DNA from 4 places in the Streptomyces sp. NPDC059201 genome. Region 4 is predicted to be linked to each of the others. Evidence: riboswitches for the same ligand, from Rfam matches in the RefSeq annotation. Region 4 holds a riboswitch; each other region holds the start of a gene.
What was found. Region 4 has a riboswitch for cyclic di-AMP ahead of ACFXMG_RS36245 (C40 family peptidase). Riboswitches for the same ligand answer to the same signal wherever they lie in the genome.

Region 1 (2,977 bases), on a different contig from region 4:
CGGCCACGATCTGGTCGAGGAGGCGGCCGCGGACCGCCAGGTTCGCGTAGCGGAAGCCCTCGTGGTCCGGAAGCTGGTCGGCGAGGAGCACCGCGAAGCGGTCCGCCCAGCCGACGAACGTCCCGTCGGGACCCGGGTCCCCGACGCCCTCCGTGAAGCTGTCACCGATCGCCGCGTACGACCCGAAGGACCCGAACGTGTTCTCGTCTGTTGCTCTCGAATCGTCTGCCACGGAAGCACATCCTTCCTTTTCGGATGTGACCTACGCGACCGTAAGGAGGGGTTGACGGCGGGTGATATATGCCACCGATAAAGAGTTTGCCAAGCCGGAATAGGGCGAAGGCCCGGCACCAGGGGTGCCGGGCCTTCGTGTGGCCGTGGGGCCGGACGGGTCAGATCGACACGCCGTGCTGGCGCAGGTAGGCCAGCGGGTCGATGTCCGCGCCGTAGCTCGGCGAGGTGCGGATCTCGAAGTGCAGGTGCGGGCCGGTCGAGTTGCCGGTGGAGCCGGAGAGACCGATCTGCTGGCCGCCGCTCACGGACTGGCCGGAGGAGACGGAGAGGGAGGAGAGGTGGGCGTACTGCGAGTAGTTGCCGTCGGCGTGCTGGATGACGACCTCGTTGCCGTAGGCGCCGCTCCAGCCGGCGGAGACGACCGTGCCGGCGCCGACGGCGCGGACGGTGGTGCCGGAGGAGGCGATGAAGTCGGCACCGGTGTGGTAGCCGGAGGACCACATGGAGCCGGAGGCGCGGTAGGGGGTGGAGACGCCGCCGCCGGCGACGGGGGCGACCCAGCCGGAGGAGGTGGACTGCGCGGCGGCCGGGGCGGCGGCGCGCTCGGTGGAGCGCGAGGCGCGGGTCTGCTCGCCGGAGGACTGGGTCTTCTGGGCGGCCTTGCGCTCGGCCTTCGGAGCGGCCTTCGGGGCGGCCTTGGCGGCGGCCTTGGGCGCGGACTGCGCGGCGGCGGGCTTCGGGGCGGCGGCCTTGGCGGGGTTCTTGGCGCCGAGGGTGAGCTTCATGCCCGGCAGGATCAGGGAGGGGTTCCCGCCGACGACCTGGCGGTTGTCGGAGTAGAGCTTCTGCCAGCCGCCGGCGACGTTCTGCTCGGCGGCGATCTTCGACAGGTAGTCGCCGGCGACGACGGAGTACGTCTTCGGGGCGGCGGCCTGGGCGGCCGGCGCGGCGGCGGCCTGGGTGTGGACGTGCGCGGCGGCGCTCACCACGGCGCTGGAGACGGCGGCCGGGGCGGCCTGCTCGGCGGCGTGGGCGCCGGTGGCGCCGAGGAGCGGCAGGGCGACGACGGCGCCACCGGTGCCGGCGGCGACGAGGCCACGGGTGATGAGGGTGGACTTCTGGCGGCGGTGCTTACCCTTCACGGGCATGGCGAATTCCTCTCCGGCGCCTGCGAGGTGAGCTGTCGGGTTCGGACTGGAGATGCCCGGCCGCGTTTCTCACGCGGCTTCACCCCTAGCCGTCCTGCGTCGCGGGACCGGCGTACTTCCTTGGGTCCCCCGCTCCTGCCACGCGATGGGATGGGGTCGAATTCCGGGCGGTGGCAGGATTCGGCGGTCCGACCGGATTGACGGCGACGCTAGACGAGCGGGGTCGGCGCGAACAAGCCACGGAATTCGACGGGCATTCCGGGACGATCTTCGGGCCCGGAATTCCGGTCACCCTCCGTCGATGACGGTCCCTCGATTCCCTTTTCAGGGAGGGTGATTGATCCGGGCGGTCGGCCACGATCCGTCACTTCTATGACCCTGCTCACGCGCCGCATTCCATCTCCCCCGCAACCAGGGCGCGTTACCGCAAGACCCTCCAATACGGACAGATCGCCCATTACCGACCAGGGGGGTGCGCCAGGCCCTGCGCGCCGGGATGATTGCGGGGGGAACCGATCTCGTCCCGGTCCCGCTGACGCCTACCCCCAGGAGCATCCGTGACGCAGCAGTCGCCGCAGGTCCACCCCCTCGAACCCGGCGAGCCCGAGCTCGCCGAGGTCCGCAACTTCCGGGACGTGGGCGGCCTGCCGACCACGGACGGGCGGGCCGTCCGGCCCGGCGCCCTCTTCCGCAGCGGTCACCTCGCCGACGCCACCGAGTCCGACGCGGCCTTCCTCTCCGACCTCGGGCTGCACACGATCTTCGACTTCCGCAACGCCGCCGACGCCAAGGTGGAGGGGCCCGACGTCGAGCTCCCGGGCGTACGGAACGTGAACATACCCCTGAGCGACCCGGCCGACGGCAAGGAGTTCTGGCGGATGGTCCGCGAGGGCGACCTCGGCACGCTGCGGAACCTGCTGGGCGACGGCAAGGCGGCGGACCGGATGACGTCCTCGTACCGCCGGATGATCGTGGAGCGGACCGCCGAGCACAGCCGGGTCCTGCACTCCCTCGCCGAGGAGTCCGTCCCGGCCCTGATGCACTGCGCGGCCGGCAAGGACCGCGCCGGGCTCTCGATCGCGATCACCCTGCTCGCGCTGGGCGTGGAGCGCGAGGCCATCGAGGCCGACTACGTGAAGTCCGACGCGCCGCACCGCCGCTACAAGGTGCGCCGCAGCTCCACCGCCCGGGACGCGATGGCGCCCGAGGTGATGGAGCTGCTGAGCCCGCTCTTCGACGCGCGGGTGGAGTACCTGAGGGCCGCCTTCGAGACGATCGACGCGACCTGGGGCTCCGTCGACACCTACCTCGCGGAGGGCCTGAAGCTCGCGCCCGAGACCCTGGCGCGCCTGCGGGAGCGGCTGCTCACGGCGGCGTGAGTGCCAGCGGGCCCGGAAACCGCTACTGCGCGACGACTACTGGTTCTGCCCGCCGAGCATGAAGAGCAGGTAGAGGAAACCGGCGAAGAGGTGACCGGCGATCAGGTAGGCGAAGAGGCGGAGCACCAGCCCCTTGGGGAACTTCCCCTCGCCGCGCTCTTCGCCGGTGCCCGGGGCGGAATGTGCTGACTTGTCGGACATGTCGACCAACCTTCG
Region 2 (2,977 bases), on a different contig from region 4:
CAGACCTCGGTGCCGTCCTCCAGCTCCAGGACGATCCGGTAGCCGTACGAGCCGGACCAGCCGGCCGACTTGATCGTGCCGCCGTGCACCGCCTTCAGCGGGGTGCCGGTGGGCGCGGCGAAGTCGAGGCCGGTGTGGTAGCCGGAGGACCACATCGAGCCGGACTGCATGTAGGTGGAGGTGAGCGTGTACGACGAGAGCGGCATGGAGTAGCTGGCGGCCAGCTTGGCGAGCCGCTCGGCCTCCGCCTTCTCGGCGGCGATGCGCTCGGCCTCGGCCTTCTCGGCAGCGATCCGCTCCGCCTCCGCCTTGGCCTTCGCCTCGGCCTCGGCCTTCGCGGCGGCGTCCGCCTTGGCCTTGGCGTCCGCCGCGGCCTTCTCGGCGGCGGCCTTCTCGGCGGCCTGCTTCTCAGCGTCGACGGCGGCCTGCTGCTGCTGTTCGGCCTGCTGGAGGATGCGGGCGCGCAGGGCCTCGCCGGCGTCGGCGGTGGAGGCGGTGCGCTCCACGGTGGCGGTGCCGGTGCCGCCGCCCGTCCCGGCGCCGGTCCCCGTGCCGAAACCGGCGGTGGTCGCGGTGTCGGCCGGGGCGTTGTACGTGATCGAGGTCAGCGGCTTCGCGGCGGCGCCGCCCGCGGCGACCGGCGCGGAGTCCCGTACCTGGGAGGTCTCCTCGTCGCCGCCCGGGAGGAGGTCGCCGACGCCCGGAAGGTCGTGGGCGTCCGGCAGACCCAGGTCGGGCAGGTCGGGCAGGTCCGGGAGCGATATCGCGACCGGGGGCTTCTCCTGCGCGGTGGCGAGGCCGCCCGCGCCGACGGCGGCGATGACGCCGACGCCGAGGACGGTGGAGGAGCGGGCGAAGTTGGAGCGCTGCTTCACGACCCGGTGGCGGCCGCCGGCGCGGCTCTCGGCGCGCAGGGAGCCCTCGGTCGGGTTCCATTCCCCGGGCGCCGGGGTGAAGGAGGCGGTGTCGTACGCGACCGGCGCGGAGCCCGCCGGGTCGTCCGCTCCGACGGCACCCGGGCCGCCGAAGGGTTCGAAGGGGGCTCCGGGTACGGGGGTGTTGGACGCCACGGAGGCGCGCTCCTTTCCTTCCTTCTCGCCTACCGGGTTAGCTGACGGGTTCGGAGCAGGAAGGTCTCCTACGGGCGTGTTCGCACGGGGGATGTGCGAGGGGCCCGATTCACCCCAAGGGTTGGTTCCCCGGTTCCCTTACGGGATTCGGCGCGTGCGCACGGAGCCGTCTCTTGCGACGGCTGGGACGACCGCGCTGCGTTATCGAACGTTAATAGACACGGCGGTCCGATTCCAAGCCGTTCCCCTTGATCATTCATTGAATTGACAGGGATTCGCCCGAGTTGACCCCCCTTCAGTGAAGGACCGTCAAACCCTCGGAATCTGATGTTGTGTCAATTGTTATCGCTGTGACACCCCCCGACCACGGACGGTGAGTACCGCCTCTCGGGGGCCTCTCAGGGCCTCTCAGGGGTCTCAGCGGTACGACGGGCCGGGTGGAACCACCGGCATCGTCCGGCGCCGCTCCGGCGCCCCGGTCGCCGGGCGGCTCACCGCGAGCAGCGCCATGTCGTCCGTCGAACCGCCGCCCGTGTGCCGCCGCACGTCGTCCACGAGCGCGTCGAGCAGCTCCTCGGGCCCGGGGAAGACCGCCCCGGCGAGCCGGGCCGCCGGGTCGTAGAAGACGCCGTCCGCGTCCCGCGCCTCCGACAGGCCGTCCGTGTAGAACAGCAGCGTCGCGCCCGGCGGGTACGGCCGCTCGTCGGCCCGGTCCGGCCAGACCGACAGCTCCCCCATCCCGAGCGGCAGCGCCGGTTCCGCCGGCTCGGCCGGCTCCAGGTGCCCGTCCCCGTGCAGCAGGAGCGGCGGCGGATGCCCCCGGTTCACGATCCGTACGACCCCGCCCTCGCGCGGGATCTCGGCGATCACCGCCGTCGTGAACCCCTCGAAGGCGTCCAGACCCTCGCGCCGGGTCCCCTCGCGCGTGAGGGCCCGTTCGAGCCGCGCCGCCACCCCCTCCAGGGTCGCCTCCTGCTCGGCCGCCTCCCGGAACGCGCCGATGACGACGGCGACCGCCTCCACCGCGTCCATCCCCTTGCCCCGTACGTCCCCGACCACCAGCCGCACCCCGTAGGGGGTGTCCTGCACCGCGAACAGGTCGCCGCCGATGAACGCGTCCGCCTGCGCCGCCTCGTACCGGGCCGCGCACTGGAGCCCCGCGATCCGCTCCGCCGGCATCGGGAGCACCGCCCGCTGCGCGGCCTCCGCGATCACCCGCGCCGAGGCGAGCCGCTCGCCGCTGCGCCGCACCACCAGGTTGATCAGCATCGCGAGCGCCGAGACGGTCACCACCGTCAGGGTCTCGGTGAGCGAGGGCACGTCGGAGAGCGTGTCGTTGTACGCGTGCAGCCCGACCGAGGCGAGGATCGCCGCCAGCCCGGTCAGCAGGGTCGTGAGCCGGGAGAAGAACGGGGCGGCGACCAGCGGGGCGGCGGAGAAGAGCGGCGCGGCGGTGTACGAGGGCGGGGTGGACAGGTCGAAGACCGCCCCGCCCACGATGATCAGCGGCGGCAGCGCCCGCAGGAACCTGCGGGTGCCCCCGTAGGGGACGGGCAGGACCGGCAGCGGCTCGCGCCCGTACGGCCCCTTGGGACCTGATCCCTTTGCCCCCTTGGGACCCGGTCTCCTGGGACCTGATCCCTTGGCCCCGTTGAGACCCGGCCCCTTGGGCGCGGCGGAGCGGGCGATACGACCGCGGGTGTCCTCGCCCCGCCGCCCACCGCCCGCCGCTCCCCGAGGCTGCGCCACCTGAGTACTCCTGACCGGTCGGGGCCCGCCACCGGGCCGTGCGCCCCGGGCCGGGACCCGCGACCGCACATCCTCCAGGTTCCCCGCCCGAACGCCGCCCGGCGACCGGCGGGCGTCCGACCGGCGTACGCGCGCGTGCCCGGGGCCGTACGGCGGAC
Region 3 (2,977 bases), on a different contig from region 4:
ACCTCGACCGTGGGGTTGCCTCGGGAGTCCAGGATTTCCCGGGCTACGACGACGTCGATGGACGGCACGAGCATCTCCTTCTGGGATGTGACGCTAGGTGTGACGCATGGGTCGCAAGGTCTCGTTCGCCTTGCGACATGAGCCTAACCGGCTCCGGCGCTCCGGCCAGCCGACCGCCCGTCCCCTGGGACGAAAAAGGGCCCAAGAGCACGTATCGAGGGACGAAAGCCCTGGGATCTACTGGACGGTAACGGCAGAACCCCGGTCACGAGCCACGGGGGAAGGGGGCTCGGGACCGGGGTGGTCACCGCGGGAGGGTCGTCGGGCACCGGTGAGCCGCCGGACTCACGGGTGCCGCGGGGCTCACTTCAGGTGGAGCTGCTGGCCCGGGTAGATCAGGTCGGCGTTGTCGACGACGTCCTTGTTGAGGTCGAAGAGCTCGGCCCAGCCGCCGTCGACGCCCTGCGCCTGGGCGATCTTGCTGAGGGTGTCGCCGGCCACGACCTTGTACTCGCCGTCACCCTTCTTGACCGTCTTGCCGGTCGGGGTGGTGACGGTCTTCTTGGCGGCGGCCTGCGGGGCGGCCTGCTGCTGCGTGGCCTTCTTCGGGGCCTGGCGCTGCTCGCTGCGGTTGGCGGGCTGCTCGGTGGAGCGCTCGGGGGCGCTCTGCTTCGGGGCGCTCTGCTGGGTGTTCTGCTCGGGGGCGCTCTGCTGCGGAGCGGACTCGGCGGAACCGCCGTCGTACGAGGCGCCGGAGAGGCCCACGCCACAGCTCGGCCACGCGCCCTTGCCCTGGCCCGCGAGGACCTTCTCGGCGATGGCGATCTGCTGGGACTTGCTGGCCTGGTTGGCGGTGGAGGCGTAGGCGGTGCCGCCGTACGCGGCCCAGGTGGAGGCCGAGAACTGGAGGCCGCCGTAGTAGCCGTTGCCGGTGTTGATCGACCAGTTGCCGCCGGACTCGCACTGGGCGACGCGGTCCCACTCGGAGGCGGTGGCGGCCGAGGCGGTGCCGGCGGCCATCAGCGGGGCGGCGACGGCCGCACCGGTGACGCCGACGAGGGCGACGACGCGAGTGGCCTTGGAGGGACGACGACGCTTGCCCGTGCCGGAGAACAGCATGAGATTCCTCTTCACCGACGCCTGTGAGGTGAGCTGTCGGGTTCGGGCTTGAAGAGTGCGCCCGGCCGCGTGTCCTTGCACGCGGCTTCACCCCTAGCCGGTCGATCGGCCGTCTGTCTCGACGGCCGGGACCGGCGCAAACCTTGGGTCCCCCACTCCTGCCTACGGCGCTTTCGCGACGACAATTCCCGGCGACCGACGGCAGGACTCGGCGTTTCGGTCGACGGGGCCCGCGGTGGCGAGCGGTGTCGACCGTAGACACACAGGTGCTCGAAGTTCAAAGAGGCTTACGACGGACAAAACGCCCTTACTTGCACTCCGTCAGCCCTCGTTTGCGCAGGTGAGAGCTGACGGGAGCAAAGTTTGCGGACGTGACACGCCAGTTGGGACGAAGAGACCCATGTCTCACTTTCCCAAAATCGGACATAAGCCCCTGAAACGGCCTCACTTCTCCGACGGAGGGACCGTCAGCTCAAGGCTCTGACCAGGGAGGATGAGATCCGGATCGACCCCGACCGTATGGCGGTTGGCGTCGTAGAGGGCGTCCCAGCCGCCCGCAAGATCGTTCTCCTGCGCAATCTCCGACAGGCTGTCACCCGGCCGCACGGTGTAGGCGTCGCTTACGTCCGCCTTGACGGGGGTTGAGGTGACCTTGTCCGCTGCTACGGCATGACGCCCGGATTCCAGCGATGCGTCCGTTACGCCGGATTCCTCCGGGGCGGCGTCGCCCCGGTGCTTGCCCGTTCCGGGTGTGGCCGACGACACGTCAGACCCGTCCGTACCGGGGGTCACGGGGGTGGTGGGAGTGGTGGGAGCAGTGGGCGCCAGGGGCGTCTCCGAGGCGTCCGGGGACGTCACGGGGGTGCCCGGGGTGCCGGGCGTGCCCGTGGAGGCGTCCGGGGTGCCCGGGGTGCCCGGCGTGGTGCCGGTGGGCGTGTCCGGGGTGGCGTCCGGGGCGGTGCTCGCCGGCGGGGTGACCGTGCCCGCGGGGGGCGGGGTCGTGGGCGTGGCGGAGCCGGCGGGCGCGGTGGGCGTCGCCGGGGCGGTGGCGGTCCCCTTCTTCTCCGCGGCCTTCTCGGCGGCCTTCTCGGCCTTCTCCCCCACCGCGGGAGCCTTCGACGGCGCGGAGGCGGCGGGCGTGGAAGCCGCGGGCGTGGAGGCGGACCCGGAGGCCGACGCGGAGGTGCCGCCGGTCCAGTTCGACTCGGGCGCCACTCCGCCCTCGTCCTCCTCCTGGACGGCGGGGCCCGGCTGGACGCCGGTGGGCTTCCCGTCGTTCTTCAGGCCCGCGATGGGCGCGCAGGTGGCCCAGTCGGCGCTGCCGGAGGCGAGCGCCTTCTCGGCGACGGCGATCTGCTGGGCGCGGCTGGCGAGGTCGGGGCTGGGGGCGTACGCGCGTCCGCCGTACCGCTCCCACGCCTCCTGCGTCATCTGGAGGCCGCCGTACGCGCCGTTGCCGAAGTTGGCGCTCCACTGGCCGCCGGACTCGCAGGCGGCGACCCGGTCCCAGGTGGCCGCGTCGGCGGCGGAGGCGGAGCCGGTGGCGAGCAGCGGCAGCGCCAGGGCGGATCCGGTCACTCCGGCGGTGACGACGAGCGCGGGAGCCTGGCGGGGTCGACGGTGTCGTCCGTTTCCGGAAAGCATGTCGGGGCCTTTCGCGTGACGGCGGGGGAGTGCGGGAACGGCTGGGGTGGCGCCGAACGTAGGCGCGAACGTAGCCGCATTCGAACGTCCGTCACAAGTCGATGGCTCCGCGATCACGTGAAGATCACATTTCTGACACGCCGTCACGTGCCCTGCGGGGGTGCGGAAGGGGTGAACTCCACCGGAAGCGTCCGCAATCCCCTCATGATGAGCC
Region 4 (2,977 bases):
GCTGCTGTCCGCGTACACCGGCCGGGACGAGGAGGGGATCGCCTCCGACACCGACCGCCTGACCGTCCTCGACGCGCCGGCAGCGCTCGCGTACGGCCTGGTCGACCACATCGTCAGCGACCGCCGGGCCGCCTCCGGCACACCGGCCCGGTGAGACCGCGATGGTGCCGGAGCTTCCGCCGCTGCCCGCCCTGACGCGCGCCGAAGGGGAGTTCATCGACGCGTATCTCGAAGTCGTCGACCTCCTGGGGAAGATCAATCCATCCAGGGGTTCGCATACCTATGGAGCCCTGCGCGCCGCTCAGGCGCTGGTCGGCCGGGTGGAGGCGCTGCGCGAGGCCCTGACGCTCATGCATATGCGGGGCGAGAGCGAGGTCCACGCCGAGACATTGGCGTGTGCGCTGCGGGTGTTGGACGGTGAGCGGCGCGCGGCCCGCGTCACCGTGCCCGGAACGCGGGCGAGTTGACATTCCGACGTGTCGTGTCGAGCCCCGGACGGCCGACACGGGACGCAGAATCCATCCCCCATTCGGCGTAGCCGCGAGAGCTACAGATGCAGCGCGCGAGTTGCGCAACAGATGTACGCATTTGGCGGAATGGGACATTCCGACGCTGGTACGGGGCTCGTCGGCCAAACCTACGACGATCACGAAACCCTCTTGTCCACCCGTATGGATCAGTCGTGAGGAGCCTCACATAACGCCGTTTCCGCTCGGTTTTCACCCGAACCGTGAGTCAAGATCCTCGACGACGACAAGCCCCCGCCACCCAGGCGGGGCGGTCCGGGCGGACGCCGAGTCCTGCCGCCGTCCCGGACGTCTGGTCGACAGGATTGGACCGGCAGGAGTGGAGGACCCGAGCAGTACGGGTCGACCGCGCTGAATCCCCAGCGCGGCCGTCCCTTGGGGTGAAGCCGCGACCCGCGCGCGGCCGGGCATCTTCGCCTGCCCGAACCCGACAGGTCATCCTTCACAGGCGGCTGACGAAGGGTTGCGCATGACTGCGCAGATGCATGTCCCGTCCCTGCTGTCCCGGGCCGGAGCCGTCTCGGCTCTCACCCTCGCCGCCGTCGGCGGCACGCTCCTCGCACCCGGAGCGGCCCCCGAGGCCCAGGCAGCCACCTCCCACGCGACGAAGGCACTGGGCGTCGCCGCCTCCAAGAAGGGCGCGCCCTACCGGTACGGCTCGACGGGACCCACCCGCTTCGACTGCTCCGGACTGACGCTCTACGCGTACAAGAAGGCGGGAAAGTCGCTGCCCCGCACCGCGCAGCAGCAGTACAACAAGACCCGGCACATCTCCGCCTCCAGCCGGCAGAAGGGGGACCTGGTCTTCTTCCACTCGGGCGGCAGGGTCTACCACGTGGGGATCTACGCCGGTAGCGGCAAGATCTGGCATTCGCCCAAGACCGGCTCCTGGGTGAAGCTCGACAAGATCTGGTCCTCCAAGGTCTACTACGGTCGCGTGCGCTGACCCAAGAGCGCCCGCGGCCGTCCCCCGGAGTGCGGTGGCGCCGCCACACTCCCCACCGCGGGCGCTCTCTCCTCCCTCACGGGCCGCGCGCCCGCCACCGCGCTGTCCCTAGGATGCGGCGATGACACTTGACCAAGCTCTTGTCGACGCGGCCGTCGCACAGCTGGACCGCCGCTGGCCCGCCGACGAGCCCGGCGGGGCCGCCGCCGTCCGCCTCGACGACGGCCGGATCCTGACGAGCGTCGGCTTCGACAACATCCACGCGAGCGTCACCCTCTGCCAGGAGACCGGCGCCTACTGCCAGGCGTACACCCTCGACCGCCGGGTGACCGCCTCCGTCTGCGTCTTCCGCGACCCGGAGGACGGCCGGTACGTCATCCTGCCGCCGTGCGGCATCTGCCAGGAGCGGCTCGCGCTCTGGGGGCCCGACGTGGAGGTCGGCGTCCCCGACCCCGAGGACCCGACCCGCTGGGTCGCGCGGCGGCTCGAAGAGGTCAATCCGTACTACTGGGGCCCCCAGTTCGCCGGCGGCTCGTGGCCGTCGACGGAGATGCACTCCGCCTGAGCGGCGGGCAGCAAGGGTTCAGCAGACGCCCAACAGGCATCCAGCAGGCGTTCAGCAGGCGGGGACGGCTGCTGCGGCCCACGGCAGGGTGATCCATACGGTCTTGCCGCCCTCGGCGGTCGGGGTGAACGAGAGCCGGCCGCCCGCCTCCGCCGCCAGGACCCGGATGATCACCATGCCACGTCCGTTGTCCTGCTGGACGGCGGCCGGCAGCCGGCGCGGGAAACGCGGATGGCTGTCGGTCACGCCGAGCCGCAGCACCTCCTCGCGATCGAGGTGCAGCTCGACGGTGAAGGTGGGCGATTGCCCAAAGGTGTGCACCACCGCGTTGGACGCCAGCTCCGACACCATCAGCCGGATCGAGTCCGCCGCGTCCCCGTCGCCGTCCAGACCCCAGCCGCCGAGCACCTCCGCCACGAACCTCCGCGCCATGGCGACCGAGGCGGGATCGCTCGGCAGAGTGACGGATGCTTCTTGGTGATCTGCCATGGCGACGTCGTCCCTTTCCCGCCGGGGCCGTCGCCCCGGACCGCGCTCCGCGTCAGACTGCCACCGATCGCGTGCCCGAGTGGGGCGTTCTCCCGAGATATGCCCCGTTCTGTCGCCCGAAGCGGTGAACTCTCGCCCTGTCAAGGGTTCATGGCCGGCACCCGGTGCTCAACGGGCACCCGAAGGCGCGGTCCTTACGATCGTGGCGACCGCCCGCTCGACCTCCGCGTCCGTGAGGTCCGCGCGGGCCGTCAGCCGCAACCGCGAGATCCCGTCCGGCACGGACGGAGGCCGGAAGCAGCCGACGGACAGGCCCTGTTCGCGGCAGTCGGCCGCCCACCTCAGCGCCTCCTCGGGCCCGGGCGCGCGAACCGACACCACGGCCGCGTCCGGCCGGGCCGAGGTGAACCCGGCCTCCGTGAGCATCCGGTGCAGCGTCGTCGCGACCGT

Region 1: another riboswitch for cyclic di-AMP. It lies ahead of ACFXMG_RS30870 (peptidoglycan DD-metalloendopeptidase family protein); the one in region 4 lies ahead of ACFXMG_RS36245 (C40 family peptidase).
Region 2: another riboswitch for cyclic di-AMP. It lies ahead of ACFXMG_RS35530 (M23 family metallopeptidase); the one in region 4 lies ahead of ACFXMG_RS36245 (C40 family peptidase).
Region 3: another riboswitch for cyclic di-AMP. It lies ahead of ACFXMG_RS27675 (transglycosylase family protein); the one in region 4 lies ahead of ACFXMG_RS36245 (C40 family peptidase).

What each region holds. Positions count from the first base shown of each region.
Region 1 covers NZ_JBHZBB010000011.1:250,657-253,633, reverse strand. Annotated here, with positions in the region: gene ACFXMG_RS30875 (SGNH/GDSL hydrolase family protein) at 1-232, opposite strand, end outside; gene ACFXMG_RS30870 (peptidoglycan DD-metalloendopeptidase family protein) at 393-1,382, opposite strand; cyclic di-AMP (ydaO/yuaA leader) riboswitch at 1,387-1,550, opposite strand; gene ACFXMG_RS30865 (tyrosine-protein phosphatase) at 1,940-2,761, shown strand; gene ACFXMG_RS30860 (DUF6126 family protein) at 2,798-2,962, opposite strand.
Region 2 covers NZ_JBHZBB010000015.1:151,276-154,252, reverse strand. Annotated here, with positions in the region: gene ACFXMG_RS35530 (M23 family metallopeptidase) at 1-1,070, opposite strand, end outside; cyclic di-AMP (ydaO/yuaA leader) riboswitch at 1,082-1,233, opposite strand; gene ACFXMG_RS35525 (PP2C family protein-serine/threonine phosphatase) at 1,488-2,819, opposite strand.
Region 3 covers NZ_JBHZBB010000009.1:283,627-286,603, reverse strand. Annotated here, with positions in the region: gene eno (phosphopyruvate hydratase) at 1-74, opposite strand, end outside; gene ACFXMG_RS27675 (transglycosylase family protein) at 364-1,119, opposite strand; cyclic di-AMP (ydaO/yuaA leader) riboswitch at 1,123-1,299, opposite strand; gene ACFXMG_RS27670 (transglycosylase family protein) at 1,564-2,763, opposite strand; gene ACFXMG_RS27665 (cytochrome P450) at 2,907-2,977, opposite strand, start outside.
Region 4 covers NZ_JBHZBB010000016.1:135,381-138,357, forward strand. Annotated here, with positions in the region: gene ACFXMG_RS36235 (ATP-dependent Clp protease proteolytic subunit) at 1-154, shown strand, start outside; gene ACFXMG_RS36240 (hypothetical protein) at 162-467, shown strand; cyclic di-AMP (ydaO/yuaA leader) riboswitch at 782-993, shown strand; gene ACFXMG_RS36245 (C40 family peptidase) at 997-1,473, shown strand; gene ACFXMG_RS36250 (cytidine deaminase) at 1,595-2,038, shown strand; gene ACFXMG_RS36255 (ATP-binding protein) at 2,090-2,527, opposite strand; gene ACFXMG_RS36260 (8-amino-7-oxononanoate synthase) at 2,696-2,977, opposite strand, start outside.